2 regions of the Pseudomonas bambusae genome follow, and region 2 is predicted to be linked to the other one. Evidence: predicted binding sites of a transcription regulator. Region 2 holds the regulator's gene; the other holds the start of a gene.

Region 1 (9,231 bases), 890 kb from region 2:
TCACGCGTTCGTCGTTGAGCTCGTTGCGCTCAAGGGTGCCGGACTGGCGCAGAAGCTTGTCAACGAGGGTAGTTTTACCGTGGTCAACGTGAGCAATGATGGCGATGTTGCGTAGATTTTCGATCACTTGTGTATCTCGATCAGAGGATTCGGTCAGCTGAATAATCTTAGACAGCTATGAACAATGGAGCCGGCGAAAGCCGTTACGGCTGACGACTGGTGTCGGGGGGCCGGTGACGCAAGCCACAGGCAAACAGCCCCGGGCACTTAGCTCGGTCGATAAACGCGCACATTGGCATGCCCCTCACTGAGCAGATGATGAGCATGCAGGCGACTCATGACGCCTTTGTCGCAATAAAGCAGGTACTGGCGCGTGTCATCCAGTTCCTTGAAACGGCTGTTCAATGCAAAGAACGGCAACGTTTGTACTTCGACGCCTGACAGGTCCAGCGGGCGATCCTCGGCTTCATCCGGATGCCGGATGTCGATGACCACTTGCCCGGCCAGCGCCTGACTGACTTCTTCGACCTGGACGTCCTGGCCCAATTCCTCGATCACGCGATCGATGGGCACCAGACGGGCGTTTTCGAGCGCACGCTCAAGCACGGCCATGTCGAACTCTTTTTCTTCATGCTCGACGCGGTGGCGCTTGGCCGCAGTCTTTGGATTGACCGAGATCACACCGCAGTATTCAGGCATGTGCCGGGCAAAATCGCCGGTGCCGATCTGATCGGCCTGGTCGATGATGTCCTGCTTGTGACTGGCGATCAGCGGGCGCAAGACCAGCTTTTCCGTCACGCAATCGATGACCGACAGGTTGGGCAGCGTCTGGCTGGACACCTGGGAAATCGCTTCGCCGGTCACCAGCGCGTCGATTTCCAGCCTGTCGGCAATGTTGGTCGCAGCGCGCAACATCATACGCTTCAATACTACGCCCATATGACTGTTATCGACTTTTCCGAGAATTTCTCCCAGAACTTCCTCGAACGGTACGCTGACGAACAGCACCCGCTGCGAGCTGCCGTACTTCTTCCAGAGGAAGTGCGCGACTTCCATCACGCCCAGCTCGTGCGCCCTGCCGCCGAGATTGAAGAAGCAGAAATGGCTCATCAAGCCGCGACGCATGATCTGATAGGCGGCCACGGTGGAGTCGAAGCCACCGGACATCAACACCAGCGTTTGCTCAAGTGAGCCCAATGGATACCCGCCGATGCTGTCGTGCTGACTGTGGATCACGAACAGGCGCTGATCACGAATCTCGATCCGGACCTCGACCTCGGGTGCTTTGAGGGAGATACCGGCCGCATTGCATTCACGACGCAGTTTGCTGCCGACGTACTTCTCGACGTCCATCGAGCTGAAGTCGTGATGACCGGCGCGCTTGCAGCGCACCGAAAAAATCTTGCCGGGCAAGGCATCACCGAAGTGCAGCTTGCACTTCTCGTAGATGTCATCCATGTCGCCCAGCGGGTACTGATCGACCTGCAGGAAATGTGCGATGCCCGGCATGCAGCTCAGGCGCTCGGTCATTTCATGCAAGACTTTCGCATCTTCGACCTTGGTTTCGACCTCAAGGTTGTCCCACACGCCATCCACCACCAGCGCCGGGTCCAGATCACGGAGCACGGTACGGATGTTCTTGGCCAGCTGCTTGATGAAGCGCTTACGCACAGGCCGGCTTTTGATGGTGATTTCCGGGAAAACTTTAACGATTAGTTTCATGAAAACAGCGCGCAAGGAGCCGGTCGAAAAAGGGGGGCGCGGATTATAGCGGAAATTGCTCAAGGTTTAACCAGTTATCGTATAGCCGATCATCAGCGCACCAAAATAGGACTGTATACAATCCTAGAGCACCATAAAGGTGCGCTGTTTTTCACAAATGCGACGTTTAACGCGCCAAAACCCGGCATTTTCCGATGAAAACCCAACACGGGGCACTGGCATGCAAATTGCTCCCTTGTGAGGCAGGTTGCCTTGGCCGACTATCGCGCCCGGCATCACCCATATTTAGGGGCTAACAACTACCCGGCCCTAATCCACCCCGGAGGACAACATGTCGAAGTCGGTTCAACTCATCAAAGATCATGACGTTAAATGGATTGATCTGCGCTTCACTGACACCAAAGGCAAGCAGCAGCACGTCACCATGCCAGCGCGTGACGCACTGGATGATGACTTCTTCGAAGTCGGCAAGATGTTCGACGGTTCCTCCATCGAAGGCTGGAAAGGCATCGAAGCTTCCGACATGATCCTGCTGCCAGACGACGAAACCGCCGTCCTGGACCCGTTCACCGAAGAGCCGACCCTGATCCTGGTTTGCGACATCATCGAACCTTCGACCATGCAAGGCTACGATCGCGACCCACGCGCCATCGCTCACCGCGCTGAGGAATACCTGAAGTCCACCGGTATCGGTGACACTGTGTTCGTCGGTCCAGAGCCAGAATTCTTCATCTTTGATTCGGTCAAGTTCAAGTCCGACATCTCCGGCTCCATGTTCAAAATCTTCTCCGAACAAGGTTCGTGGATGACCGACCAGGACGTAGAAGGCGGCAACAAAGGCCACCGTCCAGGCGTCAAAGGCGGCTACTTCCCAGTGCCACCGGTCGACCACGACCACGAAATCCGTACCGCAATGTGCAACGCTCTGGAAGAAATGGGCCAGATCGTTGAAGTGCACCACCACGAAGTGGCCACTGCGGGTCAGAACGAAATCGGCGTGAAATTCAACACGCTGGTTAAAAAGGCTGACGAAGTCCAGACCCTGAAATACGTTGTCCACAACGTTGCTGACGCCTACGGCCGCACCGCGACCTTCATGCCGAAGCCTCTGTACGGCGACAACGGTTCGGGCATGCACGTCCACATGTCCATCGCCAAAGATGGCAAGAATACTTTCGCAGGCGAAGGCTATGCCGGCCTGTCCGAAACCGCTCTGTTCTTCATCGGCGGTATCATCAAGCACGGTAAGGCCCTGAACGGCTTCACCAACCCGGCGACCAACTCGTACAAGCGTCTGGTTCCAGGCTTCGAAGCGCCAGTCATGCTGGCCTACTCGGCCCGTAACCGCTCCGCTTCGATCCGTATTCCATACGTCTCCAGCCCACGTGGCCGTCGTATCGAAGCACGTTTCCCGGACCCGGCAGCCAACCCGTACCTGGCCTTCGCAGCTTTGCTGATGGCCGGTCTGGACGGTATCCAGAACAAGATTCACCCTGGCGACGCAGCTGACAAAAACCTGTATGACCTGCCACCTGAAGAGGCTGCAGAGATCCCACAAGTGTGCGGGAGCCTGAAAGAAGCCCTGGAAGAGCTGGACAAAGGTCGTGCGTTCCTGACCAAAGGCGGCGTATTCAGCGATGACTTCATCGACGCGTACATCCACCTGAAATCGGAAGAAGAAATCAAAGTACGCACTTTCGTACACCCACTGGAATACGACCTGTACTACAGCGTCTGATCCCGTAGGGTCGCGACAGCGGCTTGAAAAAAGAGGCCTCCTTCGGGAGGTCTTTTTTGTGCCTGCGAAAAATGGGCCTGTGGTATTTGTTTATCGCGCTTTCAGGGGATTTTTCTGGATACTGCTCGGCTCGCCGGCAGGCTGTATGCCGCCATCACCTCCAAGGACTTTCAAATGCTGAAATCGCTCTGGCTCACGCTCCTGCTCTCTTTTTTGCTGATCGGCTGCACCAGCGGGTCTCCTACTGTCACCACCCCGGTCGAAGTACAGGCACTGCTGAACACGATCACCCAACGCCTCAACATCGCCAACGACGTAGCCCTGAGCAAGTTCTACAGCGGCAAGCCAGTGCAGGACTCTGAGCGTGAGCGCCAGGTGATTGCCAATGCCGAGTCCCAGGCTGCCACCTATCGCCTCGACACAGGCGATGTCCGCGCATTCATGAAAGCGCAAATCGAAGCGAACAAGGTCGTGCAGTACGGGCGGATTGCGCAGTGGCGTGAAACCGGGCGGGCACCTGCGCAACCGGCGGCCAGTCAGATGGCGGAAATCCGGACGCAACTGGATGCGCTGCAACCGCAGATGATGAAAAACCTGGCTGCATTCGTGCCGCGTCGAAACGACAGCGCCTGCTCAAGCTGGCTGCTCGCCGAGATTCAGCGCCAGACCACCGATCCCGTCATGCTCAAGGCACTGGAACAGGCGACTGACGGGTTGTGCAAGGCACAGCCGAAAACCTGACGGATTAACGTTTCGACACACTCAGCGGGTGACACTGCCCTTCGGGTTTTGCTCTATGCTGGCGCCTGTGCCCGGCAGCCTCGTCTGCGCTGCGCCAGTTGTCGTTCTCCTGATCGTGGTAACGGAGTTTTCATGCGTCAAAGCCTTGCCTTTGTGCTGCTGTTGTTGGCACTGCCCGCAGCTGCCCAGATCTACAAATACACCGACGCCAACGGCAATACGGCTTTCACCAACCAGCCGCCGGACGGGGCGAAGGTCCAGACGGTGGACCTGCCTCCGTTGAACAGAGTCGGAACCACCGCACCACGCGCGAGCTCATCACCCGTCCAGAATCAGGCGCAGCCGGTCAGCGCGTCTTACCAGACGCTGCAACTGACCGATCTGCCAAACGACGAAGCCTTGCGGGCCAACAACGGCTCTTTTCTGGTCGGCGTGATGATTCAGCCACGTCTGCAAGCCGGGCATCAGTTGCAATTGCTGGTGGACGGCAGACCTTACGGCTCACCGACCAACGTGCCGCGGATTCAGGTCACCGACCTGGACCGGGGCGAACACAGCCTGTCCGTTCAGGTGCTGCAAGGCGCCCAGGTCATTCAGCAGAGCCAGACCATTAACTTGACCGTGCAGCGAGTTCATGTCGGCAAACCCTAAACACGTCTGGCTGCATTGGCCGCTGATCTGTGTGCTGATGCTCATCGGCCACTCTGCCGTCGCCGAGGTTTATACCTACATTGATGCAGAGGGGAATCGGGTCTTCACCGATCAGCCGCACAAGAATGCGAAAAAGGTCGATATTGCCCCGAGCAACCAGATCAGGTCAGCCCCTAAAAAGCCCAGCCAGGCCTCCAGCGCCAAGCCCAAACCGGGACCGTTGTTTCACTACCAGTTGCTGCGCATTCTCGCGCCGGAGCCGGACAGCACGATTCGCGACATCCAGGGCAACCTGATCGTGACGGTCACCAACGATCCTGAACTGCAACCCGGCCACGTCTACCGGCTGCTGCTCGACGGAAAGGTTTATGGCGATGCGGGGCGCAGCCCGGTGTTTCCGCTGACCAACATTGATCGCGGGACGCACCTGCTCTCGATCGAGATCGTTGACCAGTACGGTCGCGTGGCCGAACGCACGCCCAACCAGCCGTTTCACATGATGCGGATTTCACTCGCACAGAAACGCCTCGCCAATCCTTGCAAGAACGAGGAATACGGCGTGCGCCCAGAATGTCCGATCAAGGACAAGCCACCTGAAGAGAGCAGCATCCTGCCTTTTTTCTAACGCCCTCCCTAAAGCGGCTAAGCTCCATAATGGTGCACAAGCTGAACGGGCGCTCCGATTAAAACCCCATTTTGGTTCACGGTTCGCAAGCAGCTGCTCAATCTGCGCGCCTGCCGTCCAAAAAACGCCCGAAACACTTCATTCGACGCTTCTTTTCGGAGCTTGGTTTGGTTTTTGCATTTTTCACACAATCAGCAGGAATTTGAGCGCCATCCGCCGTCTTCCACCGCTGGCGAAGACCAATCAGCGCCTGCACGTCTGGGCCTATTCCCTTGTGCAATGAGCCAAAAGAGGTCAACGAGATTCATGACAATCAGCGACACGTTGCACCGACTGCTACTCGACAACCTGACCACTGCCACGATTTTGCTCAACTCGGACTTGCGTCTGGAGTACATGAACCCGGCTGCCGAAATGCTGCTGGCGATCAGTGGCCAGCGCAGTCACGGGCAGTTCATCAGTGAGTTGTTCACCGAGTCCGCCGAGGCTCTGAGTTCACTGCGCCAAGCGGTGGAACAGGCGCACCCGTTCACCAAGCGCGAAGCCATGCTGACTGCGCTGACCGGCCAAACGCTGACCGTCGATTACGCCGTGACGCCGATTTTGTCGCAAGGCGAGACCATGCTGCTGCTGGAGGTTCACCCCCGTGATCGCCTGCTGCGCATCACCAAGGAAGAGGCCCAGCTGTCGAAGCAGGAAACCACCAAAATGCTGGTGCGTGGCTTGGCGCATGAAATAAAGAACCCCCTCGGTGGAATTCGTGGGGCCGCGCAGTTGTTGGCGCGTGAGCTGCCGGAAGAGAGCCTTAAGGACTACACCAACGTCATCATCGAAGAAGCCGACCGCCTGCGTAATCTGGTCGACCGGATGCTCGGCTCGAACAAGCTGCCGTCGCTGGCGATGACCAACGTCCACGAAGTGCTGGAGCGTGTGTGCAGCCTGGTCGAGGCCGAAAGCCAGGGTTGCATCACGTTGGTGCGCGACTATGACCCAAGTATCCCGGATGTGTTGATCGACCGGGATCAAATGGTCCAGGCCGTGCTCAATATCGTGCGCAACGCGATGCAGGCCATCAGCGGGCAGAACGAACTGCGCTTGGGTCGGATCAGCCTGCGCACCCGTGCGATGCGTCAGTTCACCATCGGCCATGTGCGCCATCGGCTGGTGAGCAAGATTGAAATCATCGACAACGGTCCCGGCATTCCCCCGGAACTTCAGGAAACGATTTTCTACCCCATGGTCAGTGGCCGTCCGGACGGTACCGGGCTGGGCCTTGCCATCACCCAGAACATCATCAGTCAGCACCAGGGGCTGATCGAGTGTGACAGCCATCCTGGCCACACCACTTTCTCGATCTTCCTGCCGCTGGAACAAGGAGCAGCTTCGACATGAGCCGTAGTGAAACTGTCTGGATCGTCGACGACGACCGTTCCATCCGCTGGGTACTGGAAAAGGCCTTGCAGCAAGAAGGCATGACCACGCAGAGCTTCGACAGCGCCGATGGCGTGATGAGTCGTCTTGCGCGTCAACAGCCGGACGTGATCATTTCCGACATCCGCATGCCCGGCGCCAGCGGCCTGGACCTGTTAGCGCGGATTCGCGAACAGCACCCGCGCCTGCCGGTCATCATCATGACCGCGCATTCGGACCTGGACAGTGCCGTGGCCTCGTATCAAGGCGGCGCCTTCGAATACCTGCCCAAGCCTTTCGACGTCGATGAAGCGGTTTCGCTGGTCAAGCGCGCCAATCAGCACGCTCAGGAACAACAGGGCATGGACGTTGCGCCAACCCTGACCCGCACCCCGGAAATCATCGGCGAAGCCCCGGCGATGCAGGAAGTGTTTCGCGCCATCGGGCGTTTGAGCCACTCCAACATCACCGTGCTGATCAACGGCGAATCGGGGACCGGTAAAGAACTGGTAGCTCACGCCTTGCATCGCCACAGCCCGCGTTCGGCCTCGCCGTTCATCGCGCTGAACATGGCGGCGATCCCGAAAGACCTGATGGAATCCGAGCTGTTCGGTCACGAGAAAGGCGCGTTTACCGGCGCTGCGAACCTGCGTCGCGGACGTTTCGAACAGGCTGACGGCGGCACGCTGTTCCTCGACGAAATCGGCGACATGCCTGCCGACACCCAGACCCGCTTGCTGCGTGTGCTGGCTGATGGCGAGTTCTACCGCGTGGGCGGCCACGTGCCGGTCAAGGTGGACGTGCGCATCATCGCGGCGACTCACCAGAATCTTGAAACGCTGGTTCAGGCCGGGAAATTCCGTGAGGACTTGTTCCACCGTCTGAACGTGATTCGCATCCACATTCCGCGCATGTCCGACCGTCGCGAGGACATTCCGACCCTGGCCAGGCATTTCCTGAGCCGCGCCGCGCAGGAGCTGGCGGTCGAGCCGAAGCTGTTGAAGGCCGAGACCGAGGAATACCTCAAGCACCTGCCATGGCCGGGCAATGTGCGTCAGCTGGAAAACACCTGCCGCTGGATCACAGTCATGGCCTCGGGCCGTGAAGTGCACATCAGCGATCTGCCGCCGGAGCTGCTGAGCCTGCCGCAAGACGCCGCCCCTGTGACCAACTGGGAACAAGCGCTGCGTCAATGGGCCGATCAGGCGCTGGCACGCGGACAGTCCAGCCTGCTGGACAGCGCCGTGCCGACGTTCGAACGCATCATGATCGAAACCGCCCTCAAGCACACGGCAGGCCGTCGTCGCGACGCTGCTGTATTGCTGGGCTGGGGCCGCAACACCTTGACCCGCAAGATCAAGGAGCTGGGTATGAAGATCGATGGTGGGGATGATGATGAGGGGGATGAGGGTTAAGTCCTGCCCTCAATCATCGGGAACACCTTGCCATTGTAGGAGTGAGCTTGCTCGCGATCGCCATCTGTCAGTCGCCTTCGAGGTGACTGAGCCAACGCATCGCGAGCAAGCTCACTCCTACAGGGTCCGCATTTCAAATCAAGCGGATCTGCGCGTTATTCAGCCGACGACGGCTTTTCCCACAGGTTGATCCCGCCTTCCACCGCGAACCGGTCGATTTCGGCCAGTTCTTCCTGGCTGAACACCAGGTTATCCAGCGCCCCGACGTTTTCGATGATCTGCTCCGGACGGCTTGCGCCAATCAGCGCGGAGGTCACGCGAGGGTCGCGCAAGGTCCACGCCAGCGCCATTTGCGCCAGGCTTTGGCCGCGACGTTTGGCGATCTCATTCAACGCACGGACATGTTCGATGTTCTTCTCGGACAGGTGCGACGCCTGCAACGAACCACCGCCTGGGCGATTGACCCGCGCATCTTTCGGAATACCGTTAAGGTATTTGTCCGACAGCAGCCCTTGGGCCAGCGCTGTAAAGGCGATGACGCCCGAGCCCAGCTCGTCTGTCGTGTCCAGCAGGTCTTTTTCCACCCAACGGTTGAGCAGGTTGTAGGCCGGTTGGTGAATCAGCAGCGGCACTTTCCACTCTTTCAGCAAACCCGCAATTTCTCGGGTCTTGGCGCCCGAGTAAGACGAAATCCCGATGTACAGCGCCTTGCCTTGCTGAACCGCAGTCGCCAGCGCACCGGCAGTCTCTTCCAGTGGGGTGTCAGGGTCGAAGCGGTGCGAATAAAAGATATCCACATAATCGAGGCCCATGCGCTGCAGGCTCTGATCAAGGCTGGCCAGCACGTATTTGCGCGAACCGCCGCCCTGGCCATAAGGGCCTGGCCACATGTCCCAACCGGCTTTGGTGGAGATAATCAGCTCGTCGCG
Region 2 (9,231 bases):
TGTTGAAAAACGGGGCGGTCAGAAAAATTGTCTTCTCGGGGGATGACGGACAGCGAGTCCGCCACGATGTCACCGGTTTCGTCCAGAATCACCAGATCGCCTTTATACGGCGCTGCGGTCGAGCGATCAAAGATGACCAGCTGACGAAGTTGAGGCGCTAGCGCAATGACTTCAGGGTCTTGCCAGGTTGCAATCATGCCTTGCAGCGACGTGTCGTACAGCTCGGCATTACGCTGCACGTCCGCGTCGATCAGCTGCACCACGTTATTGGCCGACTGCACGGCGCTCTCGGTGGCGCTTCCGTGCTCGCGAATCAACAACGAGGCCACGATCATCAAAATCGCCACCACCGCCAGTACACTGCCGGACATCAGCATTTTTTCCGGGCGAGACCAGGCTCTGTGCACCGAGGCGGGGGTGAATGTCATCGATCAGCTCTGTCAGCAATTCAGCTATTGATGCCCGTTGACGCAGGCGTTAGCAGTCTGTCCAAGCCGGTCCATGCTTGAAGGTGAATGGGTCGGTACGTGGTGCTTCAAAGCGTTGGATTAAAGATGCTTCGGGGGGATTGATCAAGTCCGGCGAGGATTGAAAAGTCCGGAAGTGATTGCCAGCAGTGTTCAGGCGCGAAACGAAGGGGTAATGCTCGATCCTGAGAAGCCCGGCTTACCGTCGGGCTGTGTTTCAGGAATAACGGATCTGGCGAAGGTCGGCCAACCTTCATTCCCCTTCATCAAACTTGTTGTTGATCAGTTCGATCAAACCTTCCAGTGCGGCGTGTTCGTCGTCGCCTTCTGTCAGCAGGTGTATTTCGGTGCCTTTCCCTGCAGCCAGCATCATGACGGCCATGATGCTTTTACCATCGACCATGCTGTCCGGAGTGCGGCCCACGCGGATCTGGCAGGGGTACTTGCCGGCAACGCCGACGAATTTGGCGGCAGCGCGGGCATGCAGGCCCAGCTTGTTGATGATGGTGATTTGGTGAGCGGGCATCGCGTTGGGGGTCCTTAGCTTAGGTCGCGGTGGCGAACCTGAACATTCTTGAGCGATTGTTGCAGGACCTGACCCAAGCGTTCGGTCAGGTAGACGGAGCGGTGGTGTCCGCCGGTGCAGCCAATGGCAATGGTAACGTAGGCGCGGTTGCTGGCAGCGAAGCGCGGCAGCCACTTGGTCAGGTATGACGAGATGTCCTGGAACATCTCTTCGACATCGGGTTGCGCGGCCAGATAGTCCGCCACCGGCTGGTCGAGTCCCGATTGCTCACGCAGTTCGGGTTTCCAGTAGGGGTTGGGCAGGCAGCGCACGTCGAACACCAGATCCGCGTCCACGGGCATGCCGCGTTTGAAGCCAAAGGATTCAATGAGGAAAGCGGTGCCGGGTTCGGGTTTGTTCAGCAGACGCAGCTTCAACGTGTCGCGCAGCTGATAAAGGTTCAGGTGGGTCGTATCGATGGTCAGATCGGCCAGGTCGATGATCGGCCCCAGTAAGGTTTTTTCATCTCGAATCGCTTCGGCCAGCGAGCGCGTGGCATTGCTCAGCGGATGGCGGCGGCGCGTTTCAGAGAAGCGCTTGAGCAGTGTGGACTCTTCAGCGTCGAGGAACAGCACGTCGCACTGAATGTGGCGAGCGCGGACCTCTTCGAGCATTCGCGGAAAACGGGTCAGGTGGCTGGGCACGTTCCGGGCGTCGATAGAGACCGCTAACAACGGCTCAGCGAGTTCGGTATTGATCAGTGCGCGCTCGGCAAGCTCGGGGAGCAGGCCTGCCGGCAGGTTATCGACGCAGTAGAAACCGCTGTCTTCGAGAACATCGAGGGCCGTGCTCTTGCCGGAGCCGGAGCGACCGCTGACGATGATCATGCGCATGATCAGTGACCGTTCTGGACGTTGAGCACGACGTTGTAAAGCTCTTCGCTGCTCTTGGCACCACGCAGGCTGGCGCGCACGTCAGCGCGGTCAAGCATGCTGGCGATCTGACGCAGCAGTTCGAGGTGGGCGTCGGTGGCCGCTTCCGGGACGAGCAGCACGAACAGCAGATCCACAGGCGCGCCGTCGATGGCGTCGAAGTCCACCGGGCGTTCCAGGTGCAGCACCGCGCTCACAGGCGCCGTGCAGCCTTTCAGGCGGCAATGGGGGATCGCGATGCCGTTACCAAACCCGGTGGAGCCGAGTTTTTCACGGGCGATAAGGCTTTCGTAGACGGTTTGCCAGTCGAATTCGGGCACTTGTTGCCCGATCAGTTTGGCAATCTCTTCGAGAACGGCTTTTTTACTGCCGCCTGGCACGTTCACGAGGGAACGGCCAGGGGTCAGGATATTTTCAAGTCGGATCATGGATGGGGAGTGTCAGCGAGCTGCCGCACCTTTGAGGATGCTTTGCTGCTTTTCCTTATGCTTGAGCAATTGTCTGTCGAGCTTGTCAGTGAGCAGGTCGATCGCCGCGTACATGTCATCATGTTCGGCATTGGCAACGACCTCTCCACCGTGGATATGCAGGGTGGCCTCGATCTTCTGTTTGAGCTTCTCGACGGCCATCGTCACCTGCACGTTCGTAATCTTGTCAAAATGCCCTTCGAGCTTTTTCAGCTTCAGCTCGATGTATTCGCGCAGGGGCTTGGTCACTTCCAGTTGGTGTCCACTGATGTTGACTTGCATACAGCTTCTCCTTCGTTGCCAGTGCATTAAGAGGCAGGCTTGGTTGCCTGCCACTGGAACGCTGTGGCTTGTGACCTCTACATCAGTCGCTTGCGTTCGCTGGACGGCGCGATTCCTAAGGACTCGCGGTACTTGGCGACTGTGCGACGGGCCACTTGAATGCCTTGTGCCTCCAGTAAACCAGCGATCTTGCTGTCACTCAACGGCTTTTTCTGATTTTCCGCAGCAACCAGTTTTTTGATGATTGCGCGAATGGCAGTGGACGAGCATTCGCCGCCTTCGGAGGTGCTGACGTGGCTGGAAAAGAAATACTTCAGTTCGTAAATACCACGGGGTGTATGCATGAATTTCTGCGTGGTGACGCGTGAAATCGTCGATTCGTGCATGCCCACCGCCTCGGCGATGTCGTGCAGCACCAACGGCTTCATCGCCTCATCGCCATACTCCAGAAAGCCCCGCTGATGCTCGACGATTTGGGTCGCCACTTTCATCAGGGTTTCGTTACGGCTTTGCAGGCTTTTGATGAACCAGCGGGCTTCTTGCAACTGGTTGCGCATGAAGGTGTTGTCGGCGCTTGTGTCGGCGCGGCGCACGAAACCGGCGTATTGCGGATTCACCCGAAGGCGGGGAACGGCTTCCTGATTGAGTTCGACCAGCCAGCGCTCATTGTGCTTGCGCACGATGACATCTGGCACTACGTATTCGGCTTCGGTGGATTCGATCTGCGAGCCAGGGCGTGGGTTGAGGCTCTGGACCAGTTCGATGACCTGGCGCAGATCATCTTCCTTGATCTTCATGCGCCGCATCAGCTGCGCGTAGTCACGGCTGCCAAGCAGGTCGATGTAGTCGCTGACCAGTCGCTGGGCTTCGGCGAGCCATTTGGTCTTGGCCGGAAGCTGGCGCAGTTGCAGCAACAAGCACTCGCTAAGCGTGCGGGCGCCGACGCCAGCCGGCTCGAATTGCTGGATGCGGTGCAGCACGGCTTCGATTTCGTCCAGCTCGATGTCGAGTTCCGGGTCGAAGGCGTCCAGCAGCTCTTCCAGGGATTCGTCGAGGTAACCCTGATTGTTGATGCAGTCAATCAGCGTGACGGCGATCAAACGATCGGTATCCGACATCGGTGCCAGGTTCAGTTGCCAAAGCAGATGGCTTTGCAAGCTCTCGCCCGCCGACGTGCGCGTGGTGAAATCCCACTCGTCATCGTCATTGCTGGGCAGGCTGCTGGCGCTCGTCTGGTAGACATCCTCCCAGGCCGTATCGACGGGCAGTTCGTTGGGAATACGCTCGCTTTCGCTCCATTCGCCGTCTTCGAGATTGTCGACGGTGGGCGCGGATTCCTGGTAGGTCGGTTCCTGTACGTCAGGGTTGGGCTTTTGCTCGATATTGTCGGCCATGGGGTCGGCATTATCGAAATCGTCGCCTTCTTCCTGGCGCTCCAGCATCGGATTGGACTCCAGTGCCTCCTGAATTTCCTGTTGGAGATCCAGCGTCGACAGTTGGAGTAAGCGGATGGCCTGTTGCAGCTGCGGTGTCATCGTCAGCTGCTGGCCCATTCTCAAGACTAGCGAAGGTTTCATGGCAGGGGCTTAACACCTTATTCGCCGGCGCACATGGGCGCCATCCACTACTAGGGGCGCCGAGGCGCCAACTTAAGCAAATTATATGCCTGAACCCGGAGTGTTTGCCTAGGGTGTAATGACAATTTATGCGAGGTTGGCGATGAGGCGCATGCTGCGTTCGCCGACCAACCCCTTGCCATTGCGTGGTTTACAGGCGGAACTCGTGACCGAGATACACTTCCTTGACCAACTGGTTGGCCAGGATGGTTTCGGAATCGCCTTCTGCAATCAGTTGCCCATCGTTGACGATGTAAGCCGTTTCGCAGATGTCGAGTGTCTCACGGACGTTGTGGTCGGTGATCAGAACGCCGATACCCTTCGCCTTGAGATGGTAGATGATCTGCTTGATATCGCCCACGGAGATGGGGTCGACGCCCGCGAAGGGTTCGTCCAGCAGAATGAATTTCGGCGACGTCGCCAGTGCGCGTGCGATTTCCACTCGGCGGCGTTCGCCACCGGACAGGCTCATCCCGAGGTTGTCGCGGATGTGTGTGATATGGAATTCCTGCAGCAAGCTTTCCAGCTCTTTGCGGCGTCCTGCGCGATCGAGCTCCTTGCGGGTCTCGAGGATCGCCATGATGTTGTCCGACACCGACAGCTTGCGGAAGATCGACGCTTCCTGCGGCAGATAGCCGATACCGGCGCGAGCACGGCCATGCATCGGCTGGTGGCTCACGTCCTGGTCGTCGATCAGCACGCGGCCCTGATCGGCCTGAACCAGGCCGACGATCATGTAGAAGCACGTTGTCTTGCCTGCGCCGTTAGGGCCCAGGAGACCGACGATCTGGCCGCTGTCGATGGACAGGCTGACGTCACGTACGACTTGGCGGCTTTTGTAAGCCTTGGCCAAGTGTTGGGCTTTCAGCGTTGCCATTAAGGGGCCTTCTGCTGGTCGGTTTTCTTTTTCGGCTGGATCACCATGTCGACGCGAGGACGCGCTTCGGTCACCTTACTGCCGGTGGCGCGGCCAGCGCTGGCAAGTTTTCTCACCGTGTCATAGACGATCTTCTCGCCCTGAGTCACGTTGTTGTCCTTGTCGACTACCTTGGCCTTGTCGATCAATACGATGCGGTTTTGCGGCGCATGGTACTGGATCGTCACGCCCCAGCCCTGCACGGGTTTCGGGTCGCCGGCGGTCTGCAGTTGCTCGAAATACGCAAGGTTGCCGACAGAGGTCACGACATCGATATCACCAGCAGGGGTGCGAGTCATGGTCACCTTGTTGCCGGTAACCTTCATCGAACCCTGGGTGATGATCACGTTACCGGTGTAGGTGGCGATGCCTTGCTTGTCGTCCAGTTGGGCGTCATCGGCTTGAACACGGATGGGCTGATCCTGATCGTTCGGCAGAGCCCAGGCGCTCACGCTTCCCAGTGCTGCGCCCAGGCCAAGCAAAATAGGGAGGGTTTTAAGGAGCCTCATACTGTCCTCTTGCGTTCGATAGCAGGTGTATCCTGCTTTCTTTTAGATAGGCTTTCATACCCGTACCGGTGCTCACACCGTTGAAACCGTCGATTCTAACGGGTTGCGCGGTTTCCGCATATTGCTTCTGAGGGAAGACAGTCATGCGGGTGCTGGTGATGATCGTGGTGCGGTTCTTTTCGTCCGTGCGGTTGATGCGAACCTTGTCGATCAGCTCGACATGATCGCCTCCTGGCGACACTTCGGCGCGCACGCTCTGCACGTGCCAGGGAAACTCCGATCCGCGAAACATCTGCAAAACCGGGGTCGTCATCAGGGTTACGTCGGTGGCCTTGAGGTGCTCGACCTTGTCGGCGGTCATGTCATATTGCATTGACCCATCCGGCAGGTACTGGATGCTGTGCGCGTTCATCGCGTAATAATCGATGGCGTTCTCATCCACGGCCGCTTTGGGTTGATCCATGAAGCTTTCCGGGCTGATGTTCCAATAGCCGGCCGCTGCAAGCAGTACCGCCAGCACACCGAAGATCAGGAACGTACGAATTCTTTTGCTCAGCATAAATGCACTTCTATAAGTAGGCGGCGTGGGCCGCTTCGAGGTTGTCCTGAGCTGTCAGGATCAACTCGCAGAATTCCCGGGCGGCGCCTTCGCCGCCTCGTGCCTGGGTCGTGCCATGCGCATGCTGGCGGACAAATCCGGCGGCATTGGCCACAGCCATGCCCAGACCGACACGGCGGATCACCGGCAGGTCAGGCAGGTCATCACCCAGATAGGCGACCTGTTCGTAGCTTAGGTTCAGTTGCTGCAAAAGCTCGTCGAGCACCACCAGTTTGTCTTCGCGTCCCTGATAAAGATGCGCGATGCCCAGGTTTTTGGCGCGGCGTTCGACCACCGGCGTCTTGCGGCCGCTGATGATAGCGGTGATCACCCCCGAGTTGATCAGCATCTTGATGCCCTGGCCATCGAGGGTATTGAAGGTCTTGAACTCGCTGCCGTCTTCCAGAAAATACAGTCGGCCATCGGTCAGCACGCCATCGACATCGAAGACGGCCAGCTTGATGCCTTTGCCGCGCTGCATCAATTCGCTGTTGTTGAGGTTGTCGGCGCTCATTTACATCACTCCCGCACGCAGCAGATCCTGAAGGTTGAACGCACCCACCGGGCAGTCGTTCCCGTCGACAACGATCAGCGCACTGATCTTGTTGTCTTCCATGATTTTCAGCGCTTCGGCTGCCAGCATGTCGGCACGGACGGTTTTACCGTGAACGGTCATGACGTCATCGATGGTCGCTTGGCGGATGTCGATGTCGCGGTCCAGGGTCCGGCGCAAATCGCCGTCGGTGAAGATCCCTGCCAGTCGGCCATCGGCTTCGACAATGGCGGTCATGCCCAGGCCCTTGCGGGTCATTTCCATCAGCGAATCACGCAATGGCGTGCCGCGGGCGACTTTCGGCAGTTCGGCCTCAGTGTGCATGACGTGCTCGACCTTGAGCAGCAGGCGGCGACCCAGCGCGCCACCGGGGTGCGAGAATGCGAAATCTTCAGCCGTGAAACCGCGCGCATCCAACAGGGCCACGGCCAGCGCATCGCCCATGACCAATGCAGCAGTGGTCGAGGAGGTGGGCGCCAGGTTAAGTGGGCAGGCTTCTTTTTCGACTCGGGCATTGAGGTTGACGTCCGCCGCCTTCGCCAGCGTCGACTCGGGGTTGCCGGTCAGGCTGATGAGCTTGATGCCCAGGCGTTTGATCAAGGGCAACAGCGTCACGATCTCTGCGGTGGTGCCCGAGTTGGACAGCGCGAGAATGATGTCGGCGCTGGTGATCATGCCCATGTCGCCGTGGCTGGCTTCGGCAGGATGGACGAAAAACGACGGGGTGCCGGTGCTGGCCAGTGTGGCCGCGATCTTTTTGCCAATGTGGCCGGACTTGCCCATGCCGACCACGACCACGCGGCCTTGGCTCGCAAGAATCATCTCGCAAGCGTTCACGAAATCCGCATCGATATGTGCCAGCAGACCTTCGACGGCCTCGATTTCGAGGCGGATGGTGCACTGGGCAGATTGAATCAGGTCGCGGGCGTTGGTCATGTCGAGAATAGGGTCGGTCGGGTGAAAAGGCGGGGATTATAGCGACAATGTTGAAAACCCTCACGCTTCATCGTCGCTGTTTGTTTAATAGAAGCTTGCGGTCCGTCAGTTCTCGTTCAGCAAAGGTGTGTTGGCGGTGCAGGAAAATTCCTCGGCGTCTGAAATATCTGTCCCTATTAACGACTTGCCGTGTTGGAGCTTTGGCGGCGTTCGACAGCGGTGTTATAGTTCGCCGCTTGTTCGGCCCCTCCAGACAGTGTGTCGTTCGTCAAGGACGCGGCATCTGAGAGACAGGCTGTATCGCAAGGAGTTTAGATGAGCGCCGATAACGCCTACGCGGTCGAATTGAAGGGAGTGTCCTTCAAGCGCGGCTCGCGCAGCATCTTCAATAATGTCGATATCCGCATCCCCCGGGGCAAAGTCACCGGCATCATGGGGCCGTCGGGCAGTGGCAAGACCACGTTGCTGCGCCTGATGGGCGCACAACTGCGTCCGAGCAGCGGCGAAGTCTGGGTCAATGGCCAGAACCTGCCGAAGCTTTCACGCAGCGATCTCTTCGATGCACGTAAGCAAATGGGCGTGCTGTTCCAGAGTGGCGCGCTGTTTACCGACCTCGATGTCTTCGAGAACGTTGCGTTCCCGCTCCGAGTGCACACCAAGCTGCCAGAAGACATGATCCGCGACATCGTGCTGCTGAAACTACAGGCGGTCGGGCTGCGCGGCGCTGTCGAGTTGATGCCCGATGAGCTGTCTGGCGGCATGAAGCGTCGGGTCGCGCTGGCCCGGGCAATTGCGCTCGATCCTCAGATTCTCATGTACGACGAGCCCTTCGTCGGGCAGGACCCGATTGCCATGGGCGTCCTGGTGCGCCTGATCCGCCTGCTCAACGATGCATTGGGCATCACCAGTGTCGTGGTCTCTCACGACCTGGCCGAGACGGCGAGTATCGCTGACTATCTCTATGTCGTCGGTGACGGGCAGGTGCTGGGGCAAGGTACGCCCCAGGAACTGATGCAGTCGGATAACCCGCGCATTCGACAATTCATGACAGGGGATCCAGACGGCCCCGTGCCTTTCCACTATCCGGCACCGGATTATCGCGAAGATCTTTTGGGGAAGCGCTGATGCGCAGAAAGTCATTGATGGATCGTGTTCGCCTGATGGGGCGCTCCGCGATCGATATTGTTGCAGTGTTGGGGCGTTCGGGGATTTTTCTGGTTCATGCCTTGTTGGGGCGAGGCGGAATCGGCGGCGGTTTTCAATTGTTGGTTCGCCAGTTGTATTCGGTCGGTGTCATGTCGCTGGCGATCATCGTCGTGTCGGGCATTTTCATCGGCATGGTGCTCGCTCTGCAGGGGTTCAGCATTCTCGCCAAGTACGGTTCCGAACAGGCCGTGGGGCAGATGGTTGCCTTGACGTTGCTGCGTGAGCTGGGCCCGGTCGTCACAGC

The links. The regulator sigma-54, encoded in region 2, starts transcription at its own class of promoters, with help from an activator protein. The targets are predictions, from matches to a motif close to ANTGGCATNNANNTTGCTNT.
Region 1: glnA (glutamate--ammonia ligase) is a predicted target of sigma-54. The motif match lies at 1,937-1,956, and genes of this name have one in related genera.

Annotation. Positions count from the first base shown of each region.
Region 1 covers NZ_CP151650.1:436,084-445,314, reverse strand. The annotation lists gene typA (translational GTPase TypA) at 1-127, opposite strand, end outside; gene thiI (tRNA uracil 4-sulfurtransferase ThiI) at 268-1,722, opposite strand; gene glnA (glutamate--ammonia ligase) at 2,054-3,460, shown strand; gene AAEO81_RS01955 (chorismate mutase) at 3,635-4,201, shown strand; gene AAEO81_RS01950 (DUF4124 domain-containing protein) at 4,334-4,852, shown strand; gene AAEO81_RS01945 (DUF4124 domain-containing protein) at 4,863-5,477, shown strand; gene glnL (nitrogen regulation protein NR(II)) at 5,784-6,869, shown strand; gene ntrC (nitrogen regulation protein NR(I)) at 6,866-8,302, shown strand; gene mgrA (L-glyceraldehyde 3-phosphate reductase) at 8,458-9,231, opposite strand, start outside.
Region 2 covers NZ_CP151650.1:1,322,082-1,331,312, forward strand. The annotation lists gene AAEO81_RS05965 (sensor domain-containing diguanylate cyclase) at 1-428, opposite strand, end outside; gene AAEO81_RS05970 (HPr family phosphocarrier protein) at 721-993, opposite strand; gene rapZ (RNase adapter RapZ) at 1,008-1,865, opposite strand; gene ptsN (PTS IIA-like nitrogen regulatory protein PtsN) at 1,868-2,332, opposite strand; gene raiA (ribosome-associated translation inhibitor RaiA) at 2,345-2,653, opposite strand; gene AAEO81_RS05990 (RNA polymerase factor sigma-54) at 2,731-4,230, opposite strand; gene lptB (LPS export ABC transporter ATP-binding protein) at 4,421-5,146, opposite strand; gene lptA (lipopolysaccharide transport periplasmic protein LptA) at 5,146-5,694, opposite strand; gene lptC (LPS export ABC transporter periplasmic protein LptC) at 5,681-6,253, opposite strand; gene AAEO81_RS06010 (HAD family hydrolase) at 6,264-6,773, opposite strand; gene AAEO81_RS06015 (KpsF/GutQ family sugar-phosphate isomerase) at 6,807-7,781, opposite strand; gene AAEO81_RS06020 (ATP-binding cassette domain-containing protein) at 8,097-8,906, shown strand; gene mlaE (lipid asymmetry maintenance ABC transporter permease subunit MlaE) at 8,906-9,231, shown strand, end outside.